DNA from 4 places in the Bradyrhizobium sp. BRP56 genome. Region 1 is predicted to be linked to each of the others. Evidence: riboswitches for the same ligand, from Rfam matches in the RefSeq annotation. Region 1 holds a riboswitch; each other region holds the start of a gene.

Region 1 (7,587 bases):
CGGCAATGGCCAGCGCCTGGTCCGGCGTGATCCGGTCAATCACGCTGCCGTCGGTCGCCGAAATGGTGATCGTCCCTCCCTTCCAGCCGGTCACCCGATAGACGGGCGTGTCATCCATCATCGCGAGCCGCAGATCACGCGGATAGCGCTCCACGCCCGCGATCGCCATCGCGCGATCCGGTGCGATCTGCACCTTGCCCCACGAAATGACAGGGAGCGCGGCGAGGCGCTCGCTGTCGGTGAGGCGCGGAAAGGCCACGTACATCACGACGAGGCCGGAGATGAACCACATCGCGAACAAAAGACACGTCGCAATGCCGATCCAGCGATGGACGATATAGAGCCACCGCCGCCCGCGCCGGATCAGAGCGTTGCGCATGGTCAGAACTTCACGTTGACGGACAATTCGGCGGTACGCGGCATGCCGAGCAGCCACTGCCCGGTGCCGTTCGAGGTCACCGCGTAAGCCTTGTCGAACAGATTGTAGAGGCGGAACGCGACCGTGGTACGGTCATCCGGCTTCCACCTGACGCCGCCATTGACCACGTTGTAGCCCGGCCGCAGCTGGGTATTGGCAAGATCGGAGTACATCGCACCGACGATCTGCACGCCGCCATAGACCGACCAGTTGGGCGCGAAATCCCAGGTCAGCCAGACATTCGAGACCTGCTGCGGCACGTTGACCGGGACATTGCCGTTGAAGCTGACGATCTTGCCGCCGACCACCTGGCTGTTGTTGTCGTATCTGGCGCGCAGCAGTGCAAGATTGGCGTCGACGCGCCAGCCGTCGCTCAGCGCGAGCCCGATCGATCCTTCGATCCCGCGCGATGATTGCTGGCCGATCTGCAATGCCAGGCCGCCGGTGGGATTGCCGGGATCGGGAATCGTGAGCCCGGTCTTGACGATCTCGTAGGCAGCCAGCGTCCACTCGCCGCGGCCGCCCCAGAACGATTGCTTGACCCCGATCTCGGTCTGCTTGCCGGTCGCAAGCTGGAACGTTTTCTGCGTGGTCGACAGTGAGATCAAATTGCTGACCGGATCGACGCCGACCGCGTACTGGCCATAGAATGCGAGGTTCTTGATCGGCTCGTAAACGAGGCCCGCACGCCAGCTGGTGCCCGATAGCGCCGTCTCGAAACTGTTCGCCGGTGTCTTGTAGTCGGTGCGGTCCACCTCGGGACGGTCATACCTGACACCGGTCACCAGCGACAACTGATCGGTCAGCAAGAGACGATCCTCGGCGAACAGCGCGTATTGATTGACCACCGCGTTGAAGCCCGGCATGGTCGCCGTCGTCGTCGCAAAGAACGATCCCGGATCGAACACATAAGGATTGACCGACGACGCGCCGCGATAGGGCGAGTTGTTGGTGTGGGTGAAGTCGATCCGGTTGACGTCGAATCCAGCGACGACCTGGTTCGCAAGGCCGAACACGTGACCGCTGAAGGTCGCATCCATCCGATTGCCGAGTTGCTTCTGGTCGTGGAAGATCTCGATATAGCTCGAGCGATCGATCAGCTGGGTCTTCGGATTCCAGGTGTAGTTTTCGATGTCGCGCCAGTGCCGCTCGCTGGTCAGATAATACAGCGTGTTGTTGACCTTGATGCCGTCGGCGACGTCCCACTCGGTCTTGAACTGGGTCCAGCTGTCCTGGTAGCGGATCGTGCTGTCCAATGCGTTGTAGTTCTTGAAGCGCAGCGCGTCCTGGATCGAGCCGTTGATCAGCGGCGTGCCGAAATAGCGCGACGGGCTGCGGTCGCCGTAGTCCTCCGACAGCGTGAAGGCCAGATTGTCCGACGCCTGCACCCGCACGGCAGCGGAGACCACCGCGTTCGAGGTCTTGTCGCGATCGACCCAGCCGTCCGACATGTTGCCGGTGGCGTTGATGCGGTACGACACATTGGGATTGATCGGACCGGTGCTGTCCACCGAGAGCCGCCGGGTCATGTTGCTGTCGAGCGAAACCTCGGCCTCGTTATAGGGCGTGCTCTGCGGTTTCTTCGGGATCACGTTGATGACGCCGCCGATCGCGCCTTCGCCGTACAGCACCGAGGCCGGGCCGCGCAGCACTTCGATGCGCTGCGTCGACCAGGTGTCGTAGGGGAACGTCAGCGTGCCGGAGCCGATATAGAAGCGCGTGCCGTCATACAGCGTCATCACCGAGTTGCTGCCGGCAAAGCCTCGGGTGCTGAACGACAGGCCGCCATTGCCGGGTGCCGGCGTTGCGATGAAGCCAGCCGCGTCCTGGGTGACGGCATCGAGCACATTATGCTGGCCGCGTTCGGCGATGGTCTGCGCCGTGATGATCTCGACGCTGGCCGGCGTCTGCAGCGGCGTCAGATTGAGACGACTACCGGTGCCGCCCTGCGTGGCGGCATTGAGTGTCGGCGATGCCGCCCCCGATACGCCTGACGCCGCGGCGCGCGGCGTGTTGCCGGCCGTCGCGGGCCTCGGCCGTGGCCGCGCCGCAGCGGCCATGTCACGGCTGCGCGCCGCGGGCTTCGGCTTTGCCGCAGCGGAAGGCGCGACCTCGATCGGATCGAGCCTGGTTGGTGGCGGTGTTTGTGCCGAGGCTTCGGCCGGCAATAGCAATGATGACAGGGAGCAGAGAAGACCGAGGCGCCATTTGCGCCCAACGGGAGAGGACGGAGACATGAAAAGGACTCGCGGTAACGTGGCACGTCACCGCGAACGCGGACTGGCGCATTGCCCAAAAGGCAGTGCTCCGATCCCACCAGGACGCCCCCGCCCGATGTGCTCGCGTGTGACCACGACTGACGGCAGGTCTCCTGGCTCACGGGTCATCGCCTGTCGACGCCTTCCCGGGCCGATGGCCCAGTGGCAAATTGACGAAAGGCTCGCCGTTTACAGTTGCGGGGACAGCTGCGGCATTGGGGTTACCCTCGCACCGCATTCCCTTTTGATCCCCGAAGGGAACCGTCGGCAAAAACGATAGGTGGTGCCGGCAAGGCTGTCAATTCGATGCGATTGTCGCACACATGCTTTGCGGGTGATGCTGCGGCGATGACACAGGCATCTGCGGATGACGTGGAGCTCCCTCTAATCCCGTCATCCTGAGGAGCCGCGCAGCGGCGTCTCGAAGGATCGACGGCCACCAGCCGGGCCGTGCATCCTTCGAGGCTCGCCCAGCGGCGCAATTGCGCCGCAAGGCTCGCACCTCAGGATGACGGGAAACGTAGGTTCGCGTCACTGAGCCTCGACGCATCCTGCCATGATCGCATCAATCTCCGCGCGCGACAGCGCACCCATCTCGGCGATGAACACGATGCGCGTGCGCGGCACGCCGGGCGACGGCACGCCGCCCGCAGCCAGGGTCGCGCGGCCGCCGGCGAGTTGAAACACCGTCAGCCGCCCGGGCTGCTCCACCGTCTCGAACAATCCCTTCGCCCGCGCCAGCTTCGGCGCCAGTTTGCCGATCGCCTGTTGCAGCCGCGGCAGCACGACGGGCCGCTCCGAGGTCCAGCTCAGCGTCTCGAAGCGATCGGACGACGGCCGGCGCGGCGCGGTCTCGCGCGGCGCCGACAGATGATCGAGGTCCGCCGGGAACAATAGCGCGGCCGGCACTTCGCCATGCAAGGCATCGACCACCACGGCCGCCGGACGCACCGCACGCACTGCGTCGCGGATCGCGGCGCACGCGGCGGCGTCAGTCAGATCGACCTTGCTCAGCGCCACCACGTCCGCCGCCCGGAGCTGCGAGCGCAGCAGCGCGTCGTTCAGCATCGCCGCGGGCTGCGTCGCGTCGACCACGCACAGCACCGTCTCCAGCGGCGCCACCTTCCAGATCACGGGATCCATCAGGTTGCGCACGATGTCGGCGGGATCGGCGATCCCGCTGGTCTCGATCACGATGAATTCGGGACACGGATCACGCCGCAGCAGCGTGGCGAGCGTGCGCACCAGGTCGCCTTCCAGGGTGCAGCAGATGCAGCCATTAGCCAAGCTGACCACGCCGTCGCTGGCGCCCGCGATCAGCTCGGCGTCGATATTGATCGCACCGAAATCGTTGACCACCGCGGCGATGCGCCGTCCTTGCGCATGCGCCAGCAGATGGTTGACGACCGTGGTCTTGCCCGCCCCGAGGAAGCCCGCGACCAGCAGGATCGGGACCGGCACCTCAGCCCCCCGTGATAGGCCGGCGCACCGGCCGGCCGGGACGCGCCGCGACATCCAGCACACCATCGCTGATCAGCGGCTGGCCGCTGACCACGAGATGCCGCACGCCCTCCGCCGGACGATTCATCGCCGAGAAGGTCGCGCGATCGCTCAGCGTCTCGTAGTCGAACACCACAACATCGGCGTCGGCGCCGACCTGCAGCCGGCCCTTGGCTCGCATCGCCGGCGTGCTCGCCGACAGGATCTCGGCCGGGATCAGCGCGCATTTGCGGATGCCTTCGAGCAGCGACACTTTCTTGCGCTCGCGCACCCATTCACGGATGAAGCGGGTGAAGCAGCCGGCCGAGCGCGGATGCGAGGTGGCATCGTCGGGCAGCGGCCAGGCGTCGCCGCTGTAGGGGCGGCCGTCCGACAGCGTCCACGGCATCGCGTCGGAGGCGATCGCGCCGCCCGGATACAGCACCGCCATATCGAGCAGATCGCGATGATGCGCGTTGTTCTCGATGTCGAGCACATGCCACAGCACCAAGGTCGAGGGCTCTTCGGCCTGTGCCGCCAGCAATTCCTCGCGGCTGCCGAAGCGGTGACCGTCGGTCACGCGCTGCACCGAATCGTAGCCGAGGCCGTTGCGCTCCTCGAATTTCGGATCGCTGAAGAAGGTCGCCGCCAGCACGGTCGAGCCGGTGCCGTAGGGATAGGCCTCCACCGTGATCGGCAGGCCCTGCGCCTGCGCTTTCGCGATCAGCCCAACACAGCGTTCGATATCCGTCTTGCTCGACGAGTTGAAGTGGCAGATGTGCATATGCGCGCCGGTGGCGCCGGCATAGCCGATCAGGCGGATATAGGCCTCGGCCGCGCTCTCGGGATCGATCCGCGACATGTAGGCGACGTGGGTGAAGGTCGGCACCGCATGATTCGCCGCGAGCTGGCACACCGCGGTCAATTCCTGCACGCCGGCACCCGGCGCATAGGCGTTGAGAATGCCGATGCCGATACCGCCCTCGTTCAGGCCGATCGCGAGGCGCTCCAGGATGCCGCCGACCTCGCCTTCGGTCGCGACGTTTTCGATCCAGCGGCGATCGCGCATCGCGGCACCAAACGATTCCAGCGAGCTTTCCGAATTCGAACCGGTCATCGCGCCGATGCGCGCGAAGGCCCAGTTGGCGGCGGCGCCGTAGTTCAGCACCCTGCCCTTCTCGGCCTGGCGCTTGTACCAGGACGCGACCGGCAACACGCCGGCCTCGAGGTCGAGCGAGGTCGTCACCCCGTCGAACGCCTGCATGCGGTCGGCCGGTATGGTCTGGCCATGCGCGTGCAGGTCGATGAAGCCCGGCGCCACCACGAGCCCGGTCGCGTCGATCTGCCGTTCGGAACCGCCGAGGCCGGTGCCGACCGCGGCGATCTTGCCGTCGACGACGGCGACATCGCCGATCGCGTCCATCCCGCTGGCCGGATCCACCACCCGGCCGCCGCTGATCACCAAGCCACCCATCTCGCCACTCCCCGCATTCCGAAACCGACCGGTCTCCTGTCGAGCACAGAGAAGCGCATCGCACTGATCGCAGCAAGCCGGCCAGGGTTGTGGCGACATGCTGTGACGGAATATCCGCCGCGCCGTGATGGCGATTGCAGAGTGAGGCCCTTCCTACGTTCCGGTTGCGCGCCGCGACGCCAGCCCGCGCCAGAGATCGGGGCCGGGCTTCACGCGGCTCGCCACGAGTTTCGGCGGCGTGCGGTCCTTGGCGATCGCCGCTTCGACCGCACGCTTGAGCCTGACATTGTCGATCTGCGCCAGGAAGCGCCGGATGACGGCGTCCTGATCCGCGCCCTGACCGGAGATCGCCGCGCACAGCTCCGCGGTCGTCCTGCGGAAGAAGTGGAAGGCGTCATCGGCCGCGCCGCCCAGCCGGTCGACCTCGCCGGCCACACCGAGCGCGTGCATCCGATCGTCGTCGTCGAGCGTCACTGCGAAGCGCAGCACGGCAAGCTGCCAGGCACGGACCAGCTTGCTCTCCGGTTCGGTCGCATTCTCGCGCATCAGTCGAACACCCCGTGCGCCTGACTTCCCTCGGCTGTCGAGGGAGGTCGGGCGCGGCGCGACTATCCTTGCGCGGGAATAGGTTTTCGAGGGGAGCGCGCGCCCGATTGCATAGGAATCGCATAGGCGGAGCGCGCCGAGGCCCAATTCGCTCAGATCCCCTCGAACTGCAGCCGGGCCAGCCGGGCATAGAGGCCGCCCGCGGCGACCAGTTCGGCGTGGGTGCCCTGCTCGACGATCCTGCCCTGGTCCATCACCAGGATGCGGTCGCACGACAGAACGGTCGCCAGCCGATGCGCGATCACCAGCGTAGTGCGGTGGCGCATCAGTTCCTCCAGCGCGGTCTGCACCAGCGTCTCGCTCTCGGCGTCGAGCGCCGAGGTCGCCTCGTCGAGCAGCAGCAGCGGCGCATCGCGCAGGATCGCGCGCGCGATCGCGATGCGCTGGCGCTGGCCGCCTGACAGCGTCACGCCACGCTCGCCAAGCTGGGCGTCGAAGCCTTCGGGCAGGCGGCGCAGGAATTCGCTGGCATGGGCGAGATCGGCGGCACGCTCGACCTCGGCGTCGGTCGCATCGGGCCGGCCGAACCGGATGTTCTCGCGGGCGCTTGCGGCGAACACCACGGAATCCTGCGGCACCAGCGCGATGCGCGCGCGCACCTCGGCCGGATCGGCCTGCCGGATCGGCACGCCGTCGAGCGAGATGGTGCCCGATTTCGGATCGTAGAAGCGCAGCAGCAGATGGAACAGCGTGCTCTTGCCGGCGCCGGACGGGCCGACGATCGCGACCTTCTCACCTGACCGGACCGAGAGCGACACTTCATCGACCGCAAGCGCGTTGGGCCGGGTCGGATAGGCGAAGCTGACATTGTCGAAGCCGACATCGCCGCGCGCCGGCTGCGGCAGCGCGCGCGGCGACGCGGGCGCCGCGATCTGCGGCCTGACGCGCAAGATCTCGAACAGCCGCTCGGCGGCGCCCGATGCGGCCGACACCTCGCCCCAGACCTCGCTGAGCTGGCCGAGGCCGCTCGCGGCGAACGCCGTGTAGAGAATGAACTGGCCGAGCCGGCCCGGACTGATGGTTCCGACCAGCACATCGTGCGAGCCGACCCAGAGGATCACGACGACGCTGGCGAACACGATGAAGATGACGATCAGCGTCAGCACCGCGCGCGCTTTGGTCGAGCTGCGCGCGGCTTGATAGGCCTGCTCGACCTCGCCGGCAAAACGCGTCCTGGCGAGCCGCTCGCCGGTATAGGCCTGCACGGTGCGGATCGCATTGACCAGCTCCGAGGCATAGGCGCTGGCATCGGCCAGCGTGTCCTGGGCGGTGCGCGACAGCCGCCGCACCCAGCGGCCGAACGCCACCAGCGGAATCACGATGATCGGGATCGCGAGCAGCACGAAGCCGGA
Region 2 (7,587 bases), on a different contig from region 1:
CTGCCAGATATTCCAGGTGACGCCGAGATTGCCGGTGTAGCGCGACACCAGCGGCACGTCGTTGCCGGTCCAGATGCCTTCGCGGAAGACGGCGCGGGTGATCGCCATGCCGCCGCGCAGGGTGACGCTGTCGCTGACCTTGAGCGCCGCGCTGGTCTCGGAGCCGTAGCGGCGGGTGGGGTCGAGGTTGGTGTTGAAGAACAGCACCGGGTTGAAATGGATCTCGTTCTCGAGATCCATCAGATAGACGCTGGTCTGGACCTGAAACAGGTTGGTCTTGACCCGGAAGCCGCCCTCGACGTCCTGCGATGTCTGGGTCTTGAGCCGGAAATTCTGCGGGATCGGGGCGAAGGTCAGCGGGTCGAATGACGGCCCTGATGCAACGCGCTCGTCAACATCTGGCGTGCGGAACGCGCGCGCCGCGCGGCCGAACACCGAGAAGGTGTCGGTCAGGCGATGCTCGACGCCGACATGCAGCGCGTATTGCGTCTCGTTGCTGTCGAGCGGCGCCGCCTGCGCATCGAACGCAAAGGGCGCATTCGGGTCGTAACGATCGCGCGCCGAGATGCTGGTGTTCTGGACGCGCGCGCCGTAGGAGAAGTCGGTCGTTGGCAACAGGCCCAGCGTATGTTGCCAATAGCCGGCCACGCTCTGCTGCTCGATATTGTAGATGTGGAACGGGTCGACGCCCTGATAGGCGCCGCGCGCCTCGCGGAATGTCGAATCGTAATAGTCGATGCCGGTCAGGATTGTCGACGGCATGCCCAGCATCACATTCTTGACGCTGAGCCGCGGCGTCAGCGACCAGGTCTGCAGCGCGGCATCGTTGTACGTCGAGGCGAAGCTGATGGTCGGCACCGTGCCGAAGAAGCCGCTCTGCGTCTCGCGCTGCCGCCAGCCGCCGTCGACGATGAGGTCGACGCCGTTCATCAGCGTCCTGGTGAAGCCGGCGGTGACGCTGGCGGTCTGCTGGTTGGCATAGTCGAAGGGCGTCGCGGCGCCGCGGCGATCTGTGAGCAGTTCGTTGACGCCGATCGACGGATCGACCAGCCGTCCTCCGGGCAGGCCGAGTTTCTGGTCGCTGCCGGTGACGGTGAGGAAGGCGGTGAGATCAGGCGTGGTGTAGTTGATGTTGCCGACGGCGTTGCGCTGGTCGAGCGCATTGTTGACGCGGTAGCCGTCGGACTTGATGCCATTGCCGTAGAACGAGGTGGACCACGGTCCGGAATTGAGCGCCGCAGAGACCGCGGCCATGCGGGTGTTGAACGAGCCAACTCCGGCCTCGGCCCGCATCGTCGTCGGCGGGCCGCCGACGCCGGTCTTGGTGATGATGTTGACGACGCCGCCCACCGCGTTGTCGCCGTAGAGCACCGCGCCGCTGTTGCCGCGCGTGATCTCGATGCGCTCGATCGAATCGAGCGGAATCGTGGTGAGGTCGAAGCCGGCCTTGTCGACGTCGTTGAGGCGGCGGCCGTTGAGCAGGAAGAGGGTATTGTCGGTCGCGAACGCGCCGAAGCCGCGCAGGTCGACCGACGTCTTGGCGCCGTTCGGTCCGCCATAGGGCGTTTGCAGCTGCACGCCCGGCACCTGCGCGAGGATCTCGGGCAACGACTGCACCGGCGAATGCGCGATGTCGTCGGCGGTGATCACGGCCGAGGAGGTGCCGACAATGCCGGCGAACTGGCGGCCGCCGGTGCCGCCCGTTCCGGTGGCCACACCGGTCCCTGTCGTGCCCGATCCGGCTCCGCTGCCTGTATTGTTGCCTTGCGAGGTGCCCGGCGCCGGGCGTCGCGGCGCCGGCGCTTCGTCAGCGGCCGGCCTGGCGCGCGTGACGTTCTGGTCGCCCGGCTTGGTGACTTCGATCGCCGGCAGCTGATCGGGAGCGGGTGCCTGCTGCGCCCGCGCTGCGGAGACAAGGAATGCCGGCGCGAGCATCGTCGCCGGCGCGATCATCGTCGACGCGAGCAGAAGCGCGCGGCGCCGCCGATGGAAAGGGAAGGAGAACATAAGCAAGGCCTCGGCAACGTCAGTGGCACGTCACCGCGAACCAGTCTCACCATCGTGCTCACAGCATCAGGTGAAGCTCATGCCTGTACTCCCCGACCGGCAGCATCGCGTGTGACCACGGCTGACGGCAGGTCTCCTGGCTCGCGGGTCGTTACCCTTCGTCGCCTTCCCAGGACCGAGATTCCCAGTGGCCTGTGACGAAGGATTCACCGCATACAGTTGCGGGGGCAGCCGCGGCGTTGGGGAAGTTTCCCCGTACCGCATTCCCTTTTCATCTCATGAAAGAACCGTCATGTTCATCTAGGGTTCGGCCGGGTAGCAAAGTCAATCCGGCGGAAGTCGGGCAATGGCCGTGCGGCCACGGTTTTTGTCGAGTGTCGCTTGTCTGCCACGACGATCGCTGTAAGAGCATGGATCCGATGAGCGTGCAGGATTTTGCCTTGGCGGCCGAGGTCGCGGCGCGGCGCCGGTGGGGCGCCACCGCGGCGCTGCTCGCGCTCGTGGTCCTGCTGTGCGTGCTCTCGCTCGGCATCGGGCCGGTGCGGCTGTCGCCGCTCGCGGTGATCGAGGCGCTGTTCGGCGGCGGCAGCGATGTGGCGCAGGTGATCGTGCGCGAGATCCGCCTGCCGCGCACCATCCTGGCATTTGCGATCGGCGGCATTCTCGGGCTGTCCGGTGCGGCGCTGCAAGGGCTGCTGCGCAATCCGCTGGCCTCGCCGTCGCTGTTCGGCGCGCCGCAATCGGCGGCGTTCGGCGCGGTGCTGGTGATCGCGCTGGGCCTCGCCGATGTGCGCTCCTACGCGCTGCCGGTGGTGGCGATCATCGCCGCGTTCGGCTCGGTGTTCGCGCTGCTTGCGATCGCCGGCCGCAATGCCGGGCTGTTGATCCTGATCCTCGCGGGGCTCGCGATCTCGAGCTTTGCGGGGGCGGCGACCGCGCTGGTGATGAACCTCTCCAGCAATCCGTTCGTGGTGCTGGAGATCGCGTTCTGGCTGCTCGGCTCGCTGGAGGACCGCAGCTTCCAGCACGTGGCGCTGGCGCTGCCCTTCATCGTCGCGGGCGCCGCCATCCTGCTCAGCCAGGCGAGCGCCTTCCGCGCGCTGACGCTTGGCGAGGAGGCGGCGCAGAGCCTCGGCGTCGACGTCGGGCGGTTGCGGCTCTTCGTGATCACGGGCGTGGCGCTCGGCGTCGGCGGCGCGGTTGCCGTGACAGGCACGATCGGTTTCATCGGCCTCGTCGCGCCGCATCTGATGCGTCCCGTGATCGGTCACGATCCGGCGCGGCTCTTGGTGCCGAGCGCGCTCACCGGCTCGGCGCTGCTGCTCGCGGCCGACATCGCGGTGCGCATCATCCCCTCGACCTCGGACATCAAGGTCGGCGTGCTGACCTCGATCATCGGCGTGCCGTTCTTCCTCTACCTCATCATGCGCGAACGCCGCGCGCTCGGCGGAGGTGTGGCATGACGCTGCTCTCCGCCGCCGCGCTCAATGCCGCGCTCGGCAGCCGCAAGGTGCTGCACGATATCTCGCTGTCGCTGCCATCGGGCCATCTGGTCGCGCTGGTCGGCCCGAACGGCGCCGGCAAGACCACGCTGCTGCGTGCACTGGCCGGGCTGATTCCGTCGGGCGGCGAGATCCGGATCGGCGGCGATCCGCTGGCGTCGCTGCCGCTGCGCGAGCGCGCGAAGCGTTTCGCCTATCTGCCGCAGGGGCACATGGTGCACTGGCCGCTGCCGGCGCGCGACATCGTCGCGCTCGGCCGCTATCCGCACGGCGCGACCGATCCGGCGCGGCTGTCGCAGACGGATATGGAGGCGGTGCTGCGCGCCATGCAGGCGGTTGACGTCACTGAATTCAGCGATCGCCGCGTCACCGAACTCTCCGGCGGCGAGCGCAGCCGCGTCGCGCTGGCCCGGGTGCTTGCGGTGGAGGCGCCGGTGATTCTCGCCGACGAGCCGACCGCCTCGCTCGATCCGCGCCACCAGATCGACGTGATGCAGAAGCTGCGCAATGTCGCCGACAGCGGCGTGCTGGTGATCGTGGTGACGCATGACCTGGGACTTGCCGCGCGCTTCGCCGATCACGTGCTGGTGCTGTCGGAAGGGCGGCTGGCCGCGCAGGGCGCGCCCGTCGAGGCATTGTCGGAGAGCGTCCTCGCCAGCGTGTTCCGGGTCAGCGCCTATCGCGCCGAATTTCAGCGCGAGGTCGTCATCGTGCCATGGGCGGACGTGTGATGTGGCCGGAGTATTGCCACGAACTCGCTGCACCTCTCCCGCTTGCGGGGGAGGTCGCTGCGCTCGAAGAGCGCAGCGGGTGGGGGCTCTCTCCACGATATGACTCGCGGCGAAACCCCCACCCCAACCCTCCCCCGCAAGCGGGAGAGGGGGCTCAGCGTCAGCGTGGCAGCCATCTCGCTTCGCTTCATCTTGGAGCGGTGGTCGCCATAGTGCTGTGGCTTATTTCCGCCGGTGCCGCGTTCGCCGCCGGACCGCGCATCGTCTCGATGAATGTCTGCAGCGACCAGCTCGTGCTGTCGCTGGCCGACCCGGACCAGATCATCGGCCTCAGCCGCTTCTCGCGCGATGCCTGGCAATCCTGGGCCGCGGAGAAGGCGCGAAACTTTCCGCGCCTGTCCGGCGAGGCCGAGGACGTGCTGCTGCTCAAGCCCGACCTCGTCGTGGTCAGCCTGTTCGACAAGCGCGCGACCCGTGATCTGTTGAAGGCCCACGGGCTGCACCTCGTCGAATTCACGGTGCCGCGCACGCTGGACGAGGTGAAGGACCAGATCCGCGCGATGGGCCATGTGGTGCAGCACCCCGATCGCGCGGAGGCCGAGATCGCGCGCCTCGATGCGGCCACCGTCCGGGCGCGGGCGGCGGCGAGCGCGCATCACTACCGCGTGTTGCCGCTGGAGCGGCGTGGCTTTGTGCCCGGCGACGGCAGCCTGGTCAGCTCGCTGCTGGCGGCAACCGGTCTCTCCAACGCCGCCGGCGAACTCGGCGTCGGCGCAGGCGGGTTTGCTTCGCTGGAGGCGATCGTAAAACTGCGGCCGGATTTCATCCTGGTGTCGGAAGCCGGCGACCGCGCCGAGGATGACGGTCGCGCCTTCCTGCTGCATCCCGCGCTGGAGCGCTTCTATCCGCAAAGCAAGCGCATCGTGCTGCCGGAGCGGCTCACCGTGTGCGGCGGCGTGATGCTGGCGGATGCGCTGGATCGCCTGACGGAAGAGTTGCAGCGAGTGACGCAGTGACCTTCCAAACCCGTCATCCTGAGGAGCGGCGAAGCCGCGTCTCGAAGGATGCACGGCCCGGATACTTCCAGGAGTTCGCGGAAGGAGTGTGGCCGTCGCCCTTCGAGGCTCGCTTCGCTCGCACCTCCAGCGACAACGGCGAAGCCGTTGCGCGGGGGTGACGGTGAGATATTTGCGAGCGGGCTAAAGGGTTATGAGACTATCCCATCACCACCGGCCCGCCGGCCTTCTTCCAGGCGTCGATGCCGCCATCGATATGCGCGGTGTTGGCCAGGCCCGCCTTCTTCGCGGCGGCCACCGCCATCGCCGAGCGCTCGCCGAAGGCGCAGAAGAACACGACGCGGCGGCCGGTTGCGGCGGCGACCTCGCGCAGCATGCCGCCGGGCTGCAGGGTGGCGCAAATCCCCGGATAGGGCGCGTGCAGCGCGCCCGCGAGCGTGCCGTGCTTGGCCCGCTCGCCGCTCTCGCGCAAATCCACCAGCAGGATATCGGGGCGGCCGAGGCTCGCGATGGCGTCGCGCGCGCTGAGGGAGAGGCCCTCCTTGGCGAGCTCGTCCTGGTGCAGGCCGACATGCATGTTGGCGGGTACCACGACGTCCATCAGCTTCGGGTTCGGCAAATTGAGGTTGTTCATCAGCTCGACATAGTCGTCGATCGATTTGACCTGTAGCCGCGGATTGTAGCGCTTCTCCTCGCCGATGGTGGAGACGGTGTCGCCCTTGTAGTCATGCGCGGGGAACACCATGGTTTCCTCCGGCAGCTTCAGCAGGCGGTTGAAGATCGAATCGTACTGTGCCCGTGCGCTGCCGTTCTGGAAATCGGTGCGGCCGGTACCGCGGATCAGCAGCGTGTCGCCGGTGAAGACGCGGTCGCCCATTAAATAACTATAGGAATCGTCGGTGTGGCCGGGCGTGTACAGCGCCTCGAGGCAAAGGCCCTCGATCGTCACCCTGTCGCCGTCGGAGACGCGCATCGACACCACGTCGGCCTTGCTCTGCTCGCCCATGATGGTGATGCACTGGGTGCGGTCGCGCAGCTCGCCGAGGCCGGTGACGTGATCGGCGTGCAGGTGCGTATCGACGGCCTTGACCAGCCTGAGGTCGAGTTCCTGCAGCAGCTTGCAGTAGCGATCGGCCTTCTCCAGCACCGGATCGAGGATCAGTGCCTCGCCGCCGGCGCGGCTCGCGAGCAGATAGCTGTAGGTTCCGGATACGCTGTCGAAGAGCTGGCGAAAGATCATGACGGCTTACCTATTCTCCGGGCCGAGTCACATGGAGGATATTATTCCATAGATAGGGTCCGTTCAAAGCAAATCCATCCCCACCCCAGCCGGATCCCGTCACCCTGAGGGGCGCGCTCTTGCGCGCGTCTCGAAGGGTGGACGGCCCGGGTCTTTCCGTGAATGGGACAAGGCATCTGGGCCGTGCATCCTTCGAGGCTCGCTCCGCTCGCGCCTCAGGATGACGGGATATGCATCGAGGTCGTGGAAGAGACGAAGTTACGGCCGCACGTAACTCCAGCCCTGCTCCTGCGGGCGCGACTTCGCGCGACCCGTTGGCTCGCAATGACGACAGGGCCGTTACGGCCGGACCAGCGTCTATCCGTTCTCGGTGAGCAGCAAGATCTGTGCGACGCCGACCTGCACGGGGGTAGCGGCGGCGATGTAGTCCGGCCGCTTGCCGCTGTCGCGCTCGATCGTGTCGACGGTGTTGAGGCAGATGTCGACCCGCGCGCCCTGCGCGACCAGGCTCTCGACCAGCTTGCGGTTCGGGTTGTCGGGCTTGAGCAGGTCGATGCCCGGGCCGAAGGCGACGATCTCGACCGCGACCTTGTCGGGATCGTAGTGCCTCATCAGATTGTTGGCGACGCTGATGACGAGGCCCTGCTTCCTCGGATCGTTGTCGGAGAGCTGCAGCACGACCTTGTGCTCGGCGAACGGCTTGTCCTGCAACGGCGCCACCTGGGCGCGCGCGAGCGGCGTCGCCAGCGCGAGCGCAGCAAGGCCGAATGCCGCGATCAGCGCGCGGCGCGTCATCCGTGCCTCGCGATGCCCGGGTTGTCCTCGACGCCTTTCAGCGTCACGCCGGGTTCGTCGCGGTTCGGCGGCCGGCCGGAGCGCAGATGCCTGGCGACGACATCCCAGATCGGCGCGCCGCTCTGCTGGTTGACCGAGGCCCAGCCTGCGACCTTGTAGTGCTTGCCGGCTTCGAGGTGCCTGCCGTTGCCAAGCTTCAGCTCGGAAATGCGCTTGCCGACGGTCTCGGCGGGCGTGCAGGTGTAGGCGAGGCCGCCGACGCGGACCATGTCGCCGCCCTGCTGATAATAGGGATC
Region 3 (7,587 bases), on a different contig from region 1:
ATATGATTCCGGACGTGGCTGAGCCGGTTGTGCGCCAAATCCTGGCAGCGAAAGCTTCGGCAACCGGCCTTAAGCCCGTCGTGCTCGACGTTGGATGTTCATACGGCATCAACGCAGCAGTGCATCGCTTTCCGCTGACCTTCGGGGGCTTGCGTCACCGCTACGCCCGGCGTGAGATGAGGGCGATCAGTTCTGAAACACTGGTGAGTCTCGATCGCAATTTTTATGCAGCCTGGCCTGATGTCGGGTTGGCGCGCTTTATCGGCCTCGACGTGTCGGTACAGGCGATCAGCTATGCAAAGAGTGTTGGCCTCTTGGAGCAGGGCATCGTCGCTGACCTTGAAAAGGAGGCGCTATCGACGGATAGCGCGCGCATTCTCCGCTCCGTGGATGTTATCATGTCAACCGGATGCATCGGCTACGTTACCGAGAAGACGTTCAGCGAGATTCTCGATGCGACAGAGAAGCAACCATGGATCATCTCCTTTGTGCTACGAATGTTCCCATTTGAATCGTTGGCCGAAGCGTTTGCAAAGCGTGGTCTTGTGACAGAACGTCTTACCGGCGCGACGTTTATCCAGCGTCGCTTTCGCGATGCTGAAGAGTTTGAAAGTTGTTTGGCCAGCTTGGCGGCCCTTGGCGTGGATGCGACCGGCCTCGAATCAGAAGGGCTGTTGCATGCGGATCTGATCTTGTCTCGCCCAGAGGCGGATGCGCGGGCCACGCCTCTGGAAGACGTTGTCACCGTCGCCAGCGGCAGGGGACGGCCGATTGGACCCCGTTACGTTCATGTTGAAAGCAACGAGGGCTTGCACGTTGCGCTGGAGCCCTGACAGTTAAGGACCACTGTGCAGCGCGCGAGTCTCTTCGGCGCTGGATCAAGACGTCGAAAAACAAGGCCATTCTGGTCGAAGGCGCGCCAGGGCCAATGTTGTTCGCCGACGATGGATAACGATTCGTCCAGATGCCATTTGTCGCGGCGAGCGCTGCGATTCAGATCGGAGAGCGCCTTGCCGAATTCCCTCTCAGCTGACGCGCGGTTTCATAGATCGCATCAATGCGACACGTGGGTCAGAATTTCCTCGACTATGCGCAAGCTTAACGGAAACTGGAAAGGCAGCCCAAGGCATCTCTGCAGCAAGAAGTGACAGCGGCGATAGAGTGGTCCGGGCGGTCGGTATGTTTTTGCCTTCTAAATCTTGATCTCTCCAATTGACGAATCCCGGCGCGTAGACCTATCTATAGTCAGTCACGGTCTTCCGTTCCCCACACCTTGTAGGGTGGAAGCTAAGAGGGAACCCGGTGCGCCAAAACGGCAACTCCGGGGCTGCCCCCGCAACTGTAAGCGGCGAGCGGTTGTCATCATGGTCACTGGCGCGACACAGCGCCGGGAAGGCCGATGGCCGCAGTGACCCGCGAGCCAGGAGACCTGCCGCGACCGAATGAAAGTCCTCGGGCGGGGTGCCCCGGTGGGTCGCTTGCAGCCGGGGACATTTGCCCGGATTCCTCGCAAGTCGTCCGCGCCGGCCCGCGCCCAACATCGCGGGGTTGCCGATGTCGCCGTCTTACAATTTCGATCAGCAGGGTCATCTCATTGAGCCGCCGCATGTGCAGCCGCGCCCAGCGCAGGCAAGGCCTACCCCGCCTGAGTCGGGTCTTGTCTTGCCATCGCCGGCTCCGCTGCCGCGCCCCCTTGCTCCATCGCCAAGGCGGGCCGATCTCAAGCTCGATCGGACGCGCGACGACCTGTTGACGCCGTTCGGCAAGCTGACGGTGACCGACCGTTACCTGCTCGCCGGCGAATTGCTCCAGGACATGTTCGCGCGGGTGTCTTGCGCCTTCGCGGATGATGTTGCGCATGCCCAACGTCTCTATGATGCGATGTCTCGGCTGTGGTTCATGCCGGCCACACCGGTGCTGTCCAACGGCGGCACCACGCGCGGTCTGCCGATCTCATGCTTCCTTAACTCGGTGTCGGACTCGCTCGAAGGCATCGTCGGCACCTGGAACGAGAATGTCTGGCTTGCCTCTAACGGCGGCGGCATCGGCACCTACTGGGGCAACGTTCGCTCGATCGGCGAGAAGGTGAAGGGCGGCGTTACCTCGGGTATCATCCCGTTCATCCACGTCATGGACGGCCTGACATTGGCGATCAGCCAGGGCTCGTTGCGGCGCGGCTCTGCGGCGGTCTATCTCGATATCCACCATCCCGAGATCGAGGAGTTCCTCGAGATTCGCAAGGCGTCCGGCGACTTCAACCGCAAGAGTCTCAACCTGCACCACGGGATCAACGTTACCGACGCGTTCATGCGTGCCGTGGGCGCCGGCACCGCGTTCGCTCTGCGCAGCCCGAGGACCAACGATGTCATCCGCGAGATCGACGCCCGCCAACTGTGGCAACGCATCCTGGAGAACCGGCTGCAGACCGGCGAGCCTTACTTGTTGTTTATTGACACCGTGAACCGGTCGCTCCCCAAGCACCAGCGCGAGCTCGGCCTCAAGGTCTCTACCTCCAACCTGTGCAGCGAAATTACCCTGCCGACCGGCATCGATCATCGCGGCGAGGAGCGCACCGCGGTGTGCTGCCTGTCGTCGCTCAACCTCGAGACCTGGGATCAGTGGAATGAGAAGCCAGGCTTCATCGAGGACGTCATGCGCTTCCTCGACAACGTGCTGACCCACTTCATCACGGTGGCGCCGGACGGCATGAAGCGTGCCCGCTACGCCGCCTTGCGTGAGCGCTCCGTCGGCCTCGGCGTCATGGGCTTCCATTCGTTCCTGCAGGCCAAGGGCATTCCGATGGAAAGTGTCGTGGCCAAGTCGTTCAATCTGAACATGTTCCGGAAAATCCGTCGCGATGCCGACGCGGCATCCGTGACGCTCGCGCGCGAGCGTGGGCCGTGCCCGGATGCACTGGAACGCGGTGTGATGGCGCGCTTCAGCCATAAGATCGCGATCGCGCCAACCGCCTCGATCAGCATCATCTGCGGCGGGACTAGCGCTTGCGTCGAGCCGATCCCGGCCAACATCTACACCCATAAGACCTTGTCCGGTGCCATCTCGGTGCGTAATCCGCATCTCGCCAAGCTGCTGGCCGCCAAGGGCGCAGATACTTCGGCGACCTGGCAGTCGATCATCGCGCACGAGGGTTCAGTCGCCCATCTCGACACCCTGTCGGAACACGAAAAAGCGGTCTTTCGCACCGCCTTCGAAATCGACCAGCGCTGGATCGTCGAGCTTGCCGCCGACCGCGCCGCGTTCATTTGCCAGAGCCAGTCGATTAACCTCTATCTGCCGGCCGACGTCGATAAGTGGGACCTTCACATGCTGCATTGGACGGCATGGAAGCGCGGGGTGAAGAGCCTCTACTACTGCCGTTCAAAATCGATCTCGCGCGCGGCGTTCGCCGGCAACATCGCTGACGGCGACAACGCGGCGCCGCCGCAGCCGCAGCGGCACACTGACTATGAGGAGTGCCTCGCATGTCAGTGATCGATCTCTCATCCGTCGATCCGCGCACACTGATCGGCAAACGGTGCGTCGGCCTCCTCGACTCGACCGGCAGCTATGACGTCGATCGCTACGCCTGGGCTTACGAGTTCTGGAAGCGCCAGCAGCAGACCCATTGGATGGGCGAGGAGGTGCCGCTTGGTGCCGACCTCAAGGATTGGGCATCGGACCGCGTTACCGACAGTGAGCGCGCGCTGCTCACTCAGATCTTCCGTTTCTTCACCCAATCGGACATCGAAGTCGGCGATAACTATCTTAAGCGCTACATCCCGATCTTCCAGCCGCTCACCGTCCAGATGATGATGGCGGCCTTCACTAATATGGAGACGGTCCACATCGACGCCTATGCGCTGCTGCTCAAAACGCTCGGCATGCCCAAGACCGAGTTCGAGGCATTTCGCGGCTATTCCGAGATGCGTGCCAAGGCGGACTACATGCACGAGTTCGGCGTCGACACAGTAGCCGATGTCGCCAGGACCTTGGCGATGTTCGGCGCCTTCACCGAAGGCATGGCGTTGTTCGCGAGCTTCGCGATGCTGCTCAATTTCCCCCGCCACAACAAGATGAACGGCATGGGACAGATCGTAAGCTGGTCGGTTCGCGACGAGAGCCTGCATTGTGAGGGCATTATCAAGCTGTTTCACGAATGGAACCGAGAAACCGGCGCGGTGACGCGCTCCGTCCGTGACGATATCGTCGACGTCGCCAAAACCATGGTGAAGCTGGAGGAGAATTTCGTCGACCTCGCCTTCGGCCTCGGCAAGATCGAGGGCATGAGGCCTGAGCAGATCCACACTTACGTCCGCTATGTCGCCGACTGGCGACTGACCCAGTTGCGGATTGCCCCGGTCTTCGGCTTCTTCGAAGCCAAGGAGGGCGGGTTCACCCAGCTCAAGGCGCATCCGCTGCCTTGGCTCGTCGAGATTCTCAATGGCGTCGAGCACGCTAATTTCTTCGAGCAGCGCGCCACCGAGTACTCCAAGGCGGCGAGCCGCGGCAGCTGGGACGGCGAAGACGGGGTGTGGGCAGCTTTCGGCCGGACGTAGCCAGACGGAACGGCGCTTTGGAGCGCCCCCGCATTTTCGGACGTTTGCGAAAGTCGGCTCTGCCGCTGCTTGCGGGGCCGCAGCGGACCTCAAGTGACATGATCTATGCCGCTCGAAATCATGGTCGCGGGCCTTTGGGATGGACGTGCCAAAGTGGAGGTGTTGAGCACACCTAAGGTGTCCGCCAGTATCGAAGTTCATCAAAAACGCTCCGGCTGGGATGAGCAGAGGCAGCGCGGTATCGGGCAACCGATCGAAGAAAACTGCGCCCGTTGATGTGCCGATGCGCAAATGAACTCAATCCCGGTTTCACGAGGCGCGCGACGTAACCGATGTCCACGCGGTTTGCGCTAAGGCCGCCTGCAATGCGGCTTAAGAAGAATTGGTTGCACGCTAGCCGTCCTTTTGGGAAGGGCGGACGGAAACTGTTTTACGCACCTTAGCCAAAGGGACGCGGAAAAACCTGACTTGAATGCTGCGGGCCGGCGGCTGTGTACGTGACAATCACGCGTGATGGTCAAGGTGGCCGACTCCGCGGCGTCGGTTCATGTAAAGTGCAGGGCGGAGAAGGCAAAAGTGAGAAGAGGGCGCACTGGTGATCGTTTGTCTCTCGCCGTGCATCTATCTTGACGTGACCAGGTCTCTGCACTGATCGATTGGGCCTTAAAGTGGGAGCTTGGCAATTTTTCGCCGGCCGGGGGCCGTCACCGACTGCCGTTGCCGTCCGCAATTTCAATCTGTCGGCGCCAGAGACATGGCCCTGCCGAGGCGCGAGCCATGGTTGCTAGTGGGGAGGCCGATCTTCCCCAGAGTCCGCAGGCCAATCTTCAGCCGGCTTCGGGCCAAGGGATCGAGTCCAGCGATGGCGTGAGACGAATGAAGCCCTCTGCTCTGCGTTCGGCTGTGTGGGCACCCCGAGAAGAGTGAAAACCTTTGTGGCGGTCCTTGCTCGGTCTCACTCCGCTGCACTCCAGCATATCGATCTGAGCGCCTGTGGCTGTTTGGCCAATGAAAACCCAGTAATCCTTGGCGAGACGTCCGTCCAACATATGGAACTCGGACAGTTCTGGTGGTGCGGCTTCGGAAGGACCTGGCTGAGACGGTCCGGCTGCAAGGGTCGAGCGTGGGGTCCGGCCTGCAATGGCCCTGCAAGCGATAGCCCGGCGTGCGACGGCTAGGCATGCCACGGTCCAGCGAAGGGCCGGCATCCTCATCCTGGCATATCAGATCCTGATCGACACCAGGATGAGCCTCGACCGCCTGCTGGAGAGATACTGCAGGGGACGCGCCGCGTCAGGACAGCATCGTGCGCAAGTCTGCGCCAAGCAGAGATGAATTGAAAATGCGAAGCAGCTTGTGGCGGAGGTCAATGCCTTCTCCATTGGCTCATTGCGAATCCTCTTGACGCTCGTCAGCTTCTCGAAAGCTAACTCTCTTAGCATGAGAGAGCGGATGTCTAGAGGGCGATGCCGCCTATCCATCTTAATGGAGATGCACATCGAACACCCGATGCTCTGCCGGCGGCTCGGAGGGTGCACTCCACACGAGCCTTCGAAACAGTTCTCTGGAGGTCGCAATGCAAATGGCCTTCGTCGAACTATGGCTCGAGCCAAACTTTCAAAGGAGGAGCAGGATGGATTTCAACTCAATCAGCCCAACGAACACAAGCCCGCAGCCCGATTCACCATCAGCGCCCGCGGGTCCAGCGGGCTTTGAGCACCAGCTGCGCGAGGTCGAAGATAGTGCTCTGCCACCTGCTGCGGGATCTCCCGTGCAGCAGGGCAAAGCCTACTCGCCATATCTGGACGCCCGGCATCCCTATTCGCAATATTTGGAGTCGGGGCATCCCTATTCATCACTGTTGGATCGGGAGGATGATCTATATGCGCCGGCTGCGCCCTCCCCCGGGCCATTGGTGGCCGCCAGAGAAAGCTCTCCACAGCCAGGCTCGCAGCAGCCGATTGCTCAAGCCATCGCGGAACTCCCAGAGTTTGATCCTGATCTAATTTGGCAGAATGTGGAAGCCGGGCCATCGCAGGCTGGACCGTCTCAGGCTGGACCGTCTCAGGCCGGACCTTCGCAAGCCGGGCCATCCTCGTCCGCCGGGGCTGCGCTGTCGGAGCTCACATATTTCATTCCCGAGAACGAGCGTTTCATAGCCGACCACTGGGTCTTCTGTCCCCATACGGCCTCGGATGCCCAGATCAACATACTAAGGAGGGCCGGCCTCTTGCCTAGCAATAACTCCCGGACCACAACTTTCACCATGCTGGGTATGCCCCACACAGCCGAATTTCGACAAGAGGGGTTCGTTCGTATCAAACCGTCGATGGACGCGGGCCTCTGATCTGGACAATTACACGGCGAGCGCCCACCGGGTAAGCATTCCATAGCAGCCCGCGGAGCGCGGACATACTCCGCCGCCAGCAGACCTTCGCGACGTCGCCAACGGCAGGAGCACCTGGCAACGTCCTTTCTGGCGGGCTGTCGACTATCTTGGCCATCTTGGCCTCCCGCCAAGATGAATATACTAATCATTAGTTACGCGTCCTTTCAGAAAATTGGTCAGGCATTGGCGGCTCAACGAAATACCAAGAGTCCACACGGCCTGGCATGCGCGCCACTGAGCCGCTGCTGAAAGCCGATCGCGTCCGTAGGCGGTTCTGGTGAGTCGGGCTCTCGGCTCGTATTCATGCCTGCGGCTCCGACGCAGTTGGTTCGGAAGCTCGTGTCGAACTTTAAGCCCTCGAGCCCCCGTCAAAACTGGCGCTTACCAACTTCCGCTCGCGCCTAGCGTGGCTGGTTGCCCACGTCCGTTGCGGTCGGGAGCAGGCGCCGCCGTCCAGACATCCGCACGCTCATGCTGGGCGCATTAGCGTTCGAAAAGCTGACGATCGGACGGATTTGAGCCAATACAGATCGGATCGACTTCGGCTGAAGGTGTCTCGCATCGGTTAGTCACTTCTGGCCCGTGCCGGCCTCCCGCACGGTGCCGTCCTGATGCGGCGCGGCGGGCGAATAATGCCTTTCC
Region 4 (7,587 bases), on a different contig from region 1:
TGCGGCTCCCAATCTTGTCCCTCGCTCTTCTCGAAAGTGATGACGCCGTTGTGGGTAAAATAATGGGGGCCTGGGATCTTACAGTTCACCAAAAGCAGAACACGCCACAGATCGCCCTTCTCGGTCGGCTTGGCATTGGGTTTCGACACGTAATCCACTGCAACGGGTTCAATGATATGGCAGCGGCCGTGCCGCAGAAGATTGCCGAGCTTGCCTTGTGCAGTCGTCACGAAGTTGAAGTTGGCCGGATCATGCAGAAAGTGAAGATTTGCATCCGTTTCGCCATCTGTGACTTCACTGGCGATCAACGAGAGCGCCAAAGCGCGCCAGCCCAATTCAATCGGCTTTGCATATGTCGACGCAAGTTTAATCGTCCCGTCAGTCGCGATCTTCCAAGTGATAGCGTACTGTTCGTCTGATCTATTGTCCGGGTGCCTGGTCCATGAAAAATAAACATACTCTGTTCGGTCAATTCCTTCAGCGACTCCCCACGATCGAGGCACAAAGTGAGCCACCTTCGAGACCTTGGAAATGATTTGTTCTATAGTCTCACCATCTTGCGCTCGCCACGTTGACTTGACCCTTTCGACAAGCGTGTGGTCGTTGGCGCGAACATTGTTGCTCGTCACCGCCAGCCCGGCCAGGCAGATCAGCGACCGCGCGATACAGAACCAAAGCACGCGCCTTCCAGAATTTTTCTTCATTGCTTCCGGCTCATCTGGTTATCATCCACACGTCAATCCAAAGCGGCACGTCTTCCTCAGCGTGCTATGCGCAGATCGCAAGAAGTTAGCGGCAACGTGACGCAGGCGCCTGCCGATGTCCCGCGCGAGCAGGCGCCGTCCCTCGATGTCACGCGCCGCTAACTTCAGTGGTCAGCCAAAGCCTCAATTTGCAATGCTGAACCTGCCCAGGAGGAGAAGCCTGGACATGATGAGGACTTGCATTGTTCGTGCCAGGCAATAACCGGCAGTTCGCGGCAGATTTGTGCTGTCTTTGTCGACTTGCCGACGTACAGCACGTTCTAATGTTACCATTCAGCCTATTCGCCACGACTTCCGTGAATGATTCTTGTCACGCATTGAATCTTCGACAGCGGGCGAATGCCTCGCTGCCGGAGTCTTGACGACAATTGGGAGCAGGTATGCCGCCATCGATCCGTGTGATCCGGGGGCGTTGCCGCTACTACGAATGTCGAGGGCGTCCCCGCCTGTTGTGCTTGGCACTTTGCGGCCTGCACCAACGCGGAGCCGCCCTTCAGCGGCGAGCGATATAGAATCGACGTTAAGGAACGTCACGGATCAAGCAGGCGGTACGAGACGTGGCATTCTCCGCTCGCGCAACGTTAGGGGCCGTCGTCTACCTGCTCGTCATTGCAGTCAACATTCGAGGAGCTGCGCGTCCACGCAGCCGTGTCGACCGGCAAGAGGGAAGCCTCAGGTCTGCTAGCTTCGGCTTGAACTACTCAACACATCCGAGAGCATCTGTCTGACGGGGCGGCTCATAAAAGGCCTTGCCATCCAGCCGAACAGACCGACAGTAAAGACGGCAGCAGCAAAGACGCCGAGGACGCTCCAAACAGCCATTTTCATTGCGAGGGTCTCTTTTGGTTGTGGTGATTCAATATGCTTGCTTTGGCCAGTATCACCAAAACGTCGGCGTGACGCCTACCAGGATTGGCTGGTGGCACATCACCGCTGAGCACGCTGCTGGAATTAGCGAATACCTCTTGCGCCTATTCGCCACTGATCCATGGTTATTGGTGGAAAAGAAAGGGCGCGTCGAAGCGTGCTCGATGAATCGTTCAAAAGCCGGGCCGCAAAGCGTCTTGCGCGGCGCCGTGAGCTTCTTCGTGCTGGGCGCATTCGTCTCGTGCACAGATCTGACACGCCGCCCGACACCAATGCGCCTCCGAGATGGTCATTCCGATATCCTATGACTGGAGATGGCTTCTACGTCGCGATCAAGCGTGGCCTCGGAGGGGCATTCGCGTAAGAGAGGTCGCAGCACCAATTTGAGAGGTTGACGGCCGAGTTCTCTTGCCGATAATCCAAGTCGTCGAGGTTCTCCGGTTTCCGTTTGATCCGGAGCTAAGAGGGAAGCCGGTGCCAATTCCGGCGCTGCCCCCGCAACTGTGAGCGGCGAGCTACTGTCCAACAAAGTCACTGAAGCCCGCGCGGCTTCGGGAAGGCCGGACAGCAGCAATGACCCGCGAGCCAGGAGACCTGCCCCGACAATATGTTCATCCACGGGCGGGGTGTCCCGGTGGTGCGCCAAGCAGCCGTCGCTCGGGCGACTTCTCCTGCCTGCGTCCGCCCCGGCCTTTGCCCCCAACACGGGGTTAGCGCTATGTCTCTTCTCTCACTTCCGGTTGCCACGCTCGGAACGCCGCGCATCGGTCCAAGACGCGAGCTCAAAGTCGCACTCGAAGGCTACTGGGCCGGGAGAATTAGCGAACAGCAGTTGCTTGAGGACGCAGCCGGCCTACGTGCCGCGAACTGGGCGCGCCAGAAGTCCCTCGGTGTCACCGTCATTCCGTCGAACGACTTCTCGCTGTACGATCAGGTGCTCGACACCAGTGTCATGGTCGGCGCCATCCCGGAAGTCTACGCCTCGAAAGCCGAGCCCGTTTCCCTCAAGACGTATTTCGCCATGGCACGCGGTTCACAATACGACGGCCGCGGTGCGAGTTGCGGCCACGGACATCGCGGCGATGGCGCACCCGCGCAGGAGATGACCAAGTGGTTCGACACCAACTACCATTACATGGTCCCGGAATTTCATCGCGGACAGACTTTCAGGCTGTCCTCTCGCAAGCCTATCGACGAGTATGAGGAAGCCAAGGCCCTTGGCTTTCAGACTCGCCCTGTCCTGATCGGCCCGGTCACATTCCTAAAGCTAGGCAAGAGTGCTGATCCTGCGTTGCAGCCACTGTCACTCCTGGATGACCTGATACAGGTCTATATCGAGGTTCTGCAGGAATTGGCCAAACGCGGGGCAAATTGGGTTCAGTTCGACGAGCCCTGCCTGGTTCTTGATCTGGATGCGGAATCAAGACAATCCTTGCTACATGCCTATGACCGGCTCGCCAAGGAAGGGCCGGCCATCAAGATCATGGTCGCCAGCTATTTCGGTGGCCTCGGCGACAATCTTCCCACCGCCTTGCGCCTACCTGTCGCCGGGCTGCACGTCGACCTGGTTCGGGCGCCAGCGTTATTGGACCAGATCATTACCGCCAAGCGAAGTGATCTCGTGGTGTCACTCGGCGCGATAGACGGCCGCAATGTGTGGCGGACGAATTTGTCGGCACTGCGCCAACGGCTCGATCCCGCTATCGCGAAGCTGGGCAAAGATCGCATACAAATCGCTCCATCCTGTTCGCTGCTTCACGTGCCGGTCGATGTTGAACTCGAGACGGAGCTCGCTTCAGACATCAAGGGTTGGCTAGCATTCTCCGTTCAGAAGATACGCGAGCTTGCGACCTTGGCGCGCGCTCTTGCAGGCGATCAGGATGTTGCTGGCGCTCTTGCGCAGTCGGAGCGCGTCACCACCGATCGTGGAACTTCGCCAAAGATCCGAGATGCCGATGTCGCCATCCGGATGAGAGCGATCAACCAGACCACGCGCCGGCGCGCCAGTCCATTTGCCAGTCGTGCCGAGATTCAACGCAAGCGCTTCAAACTACCGGCGTTTCCTACCACGACGATCGGATCGTTTCCGCAGACTGCAGAGGTCCGTAATGCCCGGGCAGCACACGCGCGAGGCGCGATGAACGACGGGCAATACGACGAGTTCCTCAAGGAGGAGACTGCGCGTGCCGTACGTTGGCAGGAGGACATCGGCCTCGACGTGCTCGTGCACGGCGAGTTCGAGCGCAATGACATGGTGCAGTACTTCGGCGAACAACTCGCAGGCTTCGCATTTACCAAAAACGGCTGGGTACAATCCTATGGCTCGCGCTGTGTCCGGCCGCCGATCTTGTTTGGCGATGTTTCACGGCCGAAACCGATCACCGTGGGGTGGTGGCGGTACGCGCAATCACTAACCGAGAAGCCGATGAAGGCGATGTTGACCGGACCAGTGACGATCTTGAACTGGTCGTTTGTTCGCGATGATATTCCCCGAGCCGACGTCTGTCGTCAAATTGCGCTCGCGATCCGAGACGAAGTCGGCGATCTCGAAAATGCTGGTGCAGCCATGATCCAGATCGACGAGGCTGCGCTGCGCGAAGGATTGCCGCCGCGCCGATCGGAGTGGACGGCTTATCTCGAGTGGGCCGGGGATTGCTTCCGCATCTGCTCATCGGGCGTCGCCGATCAAACCCAGATCCATACCCACATGTGCTACTCGGAATTCAACGACATCATCGATGCGATTGCTGCAATGGACGCGGATGTCATCTCGATCGAGACTTCGCGCTCGAAAATGGAGCTGCTCGACGCTTTCCGGAGCTATAAATATCCGAATCAAATCGGGCCGGGTGTGTACGATATCCATTCTCCGCGCGTGCCCGAGGCGGGCGAGATGAAAGAGCTCGTCGCTTTGGCTCGGAAGCGGCTGCAGGATTCGCAACTTTGGATCAATCCGGACTGCGGCCTGAAGACGCGCAAATGGGAGGAGGTTCGCCCGGCGTTGGTCAACATGGTGTCCGCTGCCCGCGAACTACGCGCTGCATCCACTCCGGCCGACCGTTGATCTGGGCCTGGTCTTTCGTCGAGAAGGCCGATCGCGTGTCAACGATTTGCGGGCTCGATAATCGTGAAAAGCGTTGGTGATCGGGAAAAAGGCCCGGCCGCCTTTAGCGGCCGGGCGGAAGTGTGTCCGGGAGGAGCGACGCTGCTAGGCAACGTGCTGACTTCCATCGGCGGAAGGAGGGCAGCCGATGGTTCGATTACGGCGGGGACATCCGCCGAAATCTGACCCCAGTTAAGGCGCAAGCTCAGCGTAGCTCAATCATGCCCTGGTATGCGGCCCCTATAGCTTGGGATTAGAAATCTACACCAGGGTTTGTCGCTGATGAGTACTTTCGCAACGTTGCGGGGCTGAGCAATGTGGGGCGGTCGTGCCGGCCGATCACGGACGGGCATCAAGCGCACGTTGGTACGCCTTTCTGCCGGAAACGTTGGACTCGATCAACGGGACCATACGATAACGCGTACAGCAAGGATCTTATCGTGGTGACCAATGCAATCTGCGGCTTGCTATTGATCTGGCTTTAGCTAGTCATTGGTCTAGTCAAGTTTTTGTTCCAACCTCTGTTGGGAATCTTGTGCGGCTCGACGCAGAGGGGCCGGCAAATGGGATGCCGATCAGCGTGCTCCTGATCGCGGCGACTGCTTGCGATCCAAAGCATAGGCCAGTTAAGTGATGTCGCGTTGGGATCTGAAACGGCTCGGTTCGGCTTAGTCGGTTTAGACCGCCAGACTATGGGTAGCCCCGGTCCGGGTAAGGTGAGCGTCGAAGATCGATGCGACGTTCCGGGCCAGGAACTCTGCGCCACCGGCTATGGAAAGCCGGCCATCATCCATCACCACGACGCCATCGGCGATAAGGCCGTCGAGACGAGAACGATCGACGACGGCCAAGCTTGGATCCCGGCCATAACGACGGGATGTCTCCCAGAGATCGACTGTCAAATCGCACATGATTCGTTCGATGATCTCGGCGTGGAAGCGATCGTCGTCAGTCAGTAGATAGCCCTTTGCGATGGCGAGCCGATCCTCGCTGATGCGAGCGAGGAAGTCCTTCGTCTGGACGGCGTTCGCGACAAAGCCCTGTTGCATACGGCCGATGGCGCTGGCGCCCAGCCCAATCAAGGTGTCCGCGCTATCGTCAGTATAGCCCTGGAAATTGCGCCTCAACCTGCCTTCCTGGCTCGCCAGGGCGAGATTGTCGTCCGGTAGGGCGAAGTGATCGATTCCGACGCGGACATATCCCGCATCAACCAAAGCTTCCGTGATCGTTTCGGATTGGACGTGGCGCGCGACGCTATCGGGCAGGGTGGACGCATCGATCAGACGTTGATGCTTCTTGAAGGAAGGAATATGCGCGTAGCCAAAGGCCGAAAACCGGTCCGGATGAAGCTCGAGGCATCTGGCGACGGTATCCAGGCACGAAGCGACCGTCTGCCGGGGCAGGCCATAGAGCAGGTCGAAATTGATACGTTCGACGCCGGCACGGCGCAGCCGATCGACCGAGGTCGCGGTCTGTCCGAAGCTCTGCAGACGGTTGATGCCCTGCTGAACAACTGGATCGAAGCTCTGGACACCAAGGCTCGCCCGGTTGACCCCGCAATAGCCGAGAGCCTCGGCCATCGGCTCGCTCAACATGCGTGGATCGATCTCTACGGCGATCTCGGCATCAGGCAGGACCGCGAATGAATGGCGCAACGAACCGACCAGATCAGCGAACGTTTCAGGTGTCATGATCGTCGGGGTGCCGCCCCCGAAGTGGATATGAGAGATCGGTTGCCGTCGGCCAAGGGTTTCTGCAACGAGGTAAGCTTCGGTCCGCAGTCCCGCTGCATAGAACGAGATCGGCTCCTGGCGCTTCGTGACAGCCGTGTGGCAGCCACAATACCAGCACATGCGTCGACAAAACGGCACGTGCACGTAGATCGAGGCGGATTGCTGCGCGCCCAACGACTTGAGCCACGTTTGATAGTCGGATTCGCAAATCGAAGCTGAGAAATGGGGGGCCGTCGGATAGCTGGTGTAGCGCGGCAGCCGTTGCTGCCCGTAGGCTTGTGCCAAGTCCGGTCGCATTCGGAGTGCCTTTCTTCCCTCGCCAACCGATTAGCGGACACGCGGCGGATTGGCTTTGCGCTGGCTCAAAATATCCGCGTTGTTGATGGCCATAGCGGCCCTAAAGCCAAAATTGGTAGGGCATGCCCGCAATGTACGCATCGCACTTTGGATCGCGATAAAGGTCCTGCGCTGTTCCGGGCAAGAAGAGGCCCAGCAGTGCCGCAACGATCGATCGCAGTCGGTCGGTGGACGTAAGGGGCACTCATATCACAAAATCTCAGTCGGGCGCTGGTCGAGCCGCATTGCCAATTGCCCGCGACGCTCACGTTACGGGACCTGCCGGACCCCGGCCGTGTTTTGCGAAGGAACGGGCTGCAAGCGATCTTCGGGCGCGGATGTCGTCCTAGCCGCGCAGCGTAAGCGCCAGAAGGATGTCTTCATTTCAAGGAGATGAGCATGACCTGCACGGCCCGGCGTGCAGAGTCAGTGATCAATTACGGTCCATCGGCTTTGGCGCCATCTGGCGGCTTGCCGGCCATTGCGGACGAAAACGCCACCGAACTCCGTTCGGCTTCAGCTTCTTGCTCTAATTGCAGAATATGCGCTCTTAGTGCATCGGAAGTCGCTTCCGCCGTCTCGCTGAACAGCAGATCCCCATGATCAGTGCGGGCGGAAGCGATTTCCGTCCAATCCTCAGCCGATAGAGTCTTGACGGCGGCGGGGAAGAAATCTCGCTCTTCCCACATCATGTGGTGCCGCTCCCGCAATACAAAGTCGCGTACGATGTTACCGACGTCTTGCCGAAGGATTTCACGATCCGCGAGGATAGCATCGATAGCTT

Evidence for each region. Region 1 has a riboswitch for cobalamin ahead of I6F38_RS28685 (TonB-dependent siderophore receptor). Riboswitches for the same ligand answer to the same signal wherever they lie in the genome.
Region 2: it holds a riboswitch for cobalamin, as region 1 does, so the genes downstream of both, I6F38_RS23775 (TonB-dependent receptor) here and I6F38_RS28685 (TonB-dependent siderophore receptor) in region 1, are expected to answer to the same signal.
Region 3: it holds a riboswitch for cobalamin, as region 1 does, so the genes downstream of both, I6F38_RS17995 (ribonucleoside-diphosphate reductase subunit alpha) here and I6F38_RS28685 (TonB-dependent siderophore receptor) in region 1, are expected to answer to the same signal.
Region 4: it holds a riboswitch for cobalamin, as region 1 does, so the genes downstream of both, metE (5-methyltetrahydropteroyltriglutamate--homocysteine S-methyltransferase) here and I6F38_RS28685 (TonB-dependent siderophore receptor) in region 1, are expected to answer to the same signal.

What each region holds. Positions count from the first base shown of each region.
Region 1 is NZ_JADYVV010000048.1:645-8,231, reverse strand. Features, by position in the region: gene I6F38_RS28690 (PepSY domain-containing protein) at 1-379, opposite strand, end outside; gene I6F38_RS28685 (TonB-dependent siderophore receptor) at 382-2,655, opposite strand; cobalamin riboswitch at 2,762-2,957, opposite strand; gene I6F38_RS28680 (GTP-binding protein) at 3,208-4,137, opposite strand; gene I6F38_RS28675 (amidohydrolase family protein) at 4,139-5,629, opposite strand; gene I6F38_RS28670 (hypothetical protein) at 5,783-6,175, opposite strand; gene I6F38_RS28665 (ABC transporter ATP-binding protein/permease) at 6,328-7,587, opposite strand, start outside.
Region 2 is NZ_JADYVV010000035.1:9,285-16,871, reverse strand. Features, by position in the region: gene I6F38_RS23775 (TonB-dependent receptor) at 1-2,007, opposite strand, end outside; cobalamin riboswitch at 2,116-2,314, opposite strand; gene I6F38_RS23770 (iron ABC transporter permease) at 2,427-3,470, shown strand; gene I6F38_RS23765 (ABC transporter ATP-binding protein) at 3,467-4,240, shown strand; gene I6F38_RS23760 (ABC transporter substrate-binding protein) at 4,510-5,256, shown strand; gene I6F38_RS23755 (MBL fold metallo-hydrolase) at 5,456-6,496, opposite strand; gene I6F38_RS23750 (hypothetical protein) at 6,854-7,291, opposite strand; gene soxB (thiosulfohydrolase SoxB) at 7,288-7,587, opposite strand, start outside.
Region 3 is NZ_JADYVV010000023.1:71,637-79,223, forward strand. Features, by position in the region: gene I6F38_RS17990 (hypothetical protein) at 1-833, shown strand, start outside; cobalamin riboswitch at 1,236-1,452, shown strand; gene I6F38_RS17995 (ribonucleoside-diphosphate reductase subunit alpha) at 1,663-3,492, shown strand; gene I6F38_RS18000 (ribonucleotide-diphosphate reductase subunit beta) at 3,483-4,556, shown strand; gene I6F38_RS18005 (hypothetical protein) at 4,662-4,832, shown strand; gene I6F38_RS18010 (nodulation protein NolW) at 7,515-7,587, opposite strand, start outside.
Region 4 is NZ_JADYVV010000004.1:150,662-158,248, reverse strand. Features, by position in the region: gene I6F38_RS05155 (nodulate formation efficiency C protein) at 1-704, opposite strand, end outside; gene I6F38_RS05150 (hypothetical protein) at 1,607-1,939, shown strand; cobalamin riboswitch at 2,045-2,248, shown strand; gene metE (5-methyltetrahydropteroyltriglutamate--homocysteine S-methyltransferase) at 2,350-4,695, shown strand; gene hemN (oxygen-independent coproporphyrinogen III oxidase) at 5,412-6,764, opposite strand; gene I6F38_RS05135 (hemerythrin domain-containing protein) at 7,241-7,587, opposite strand, start outside.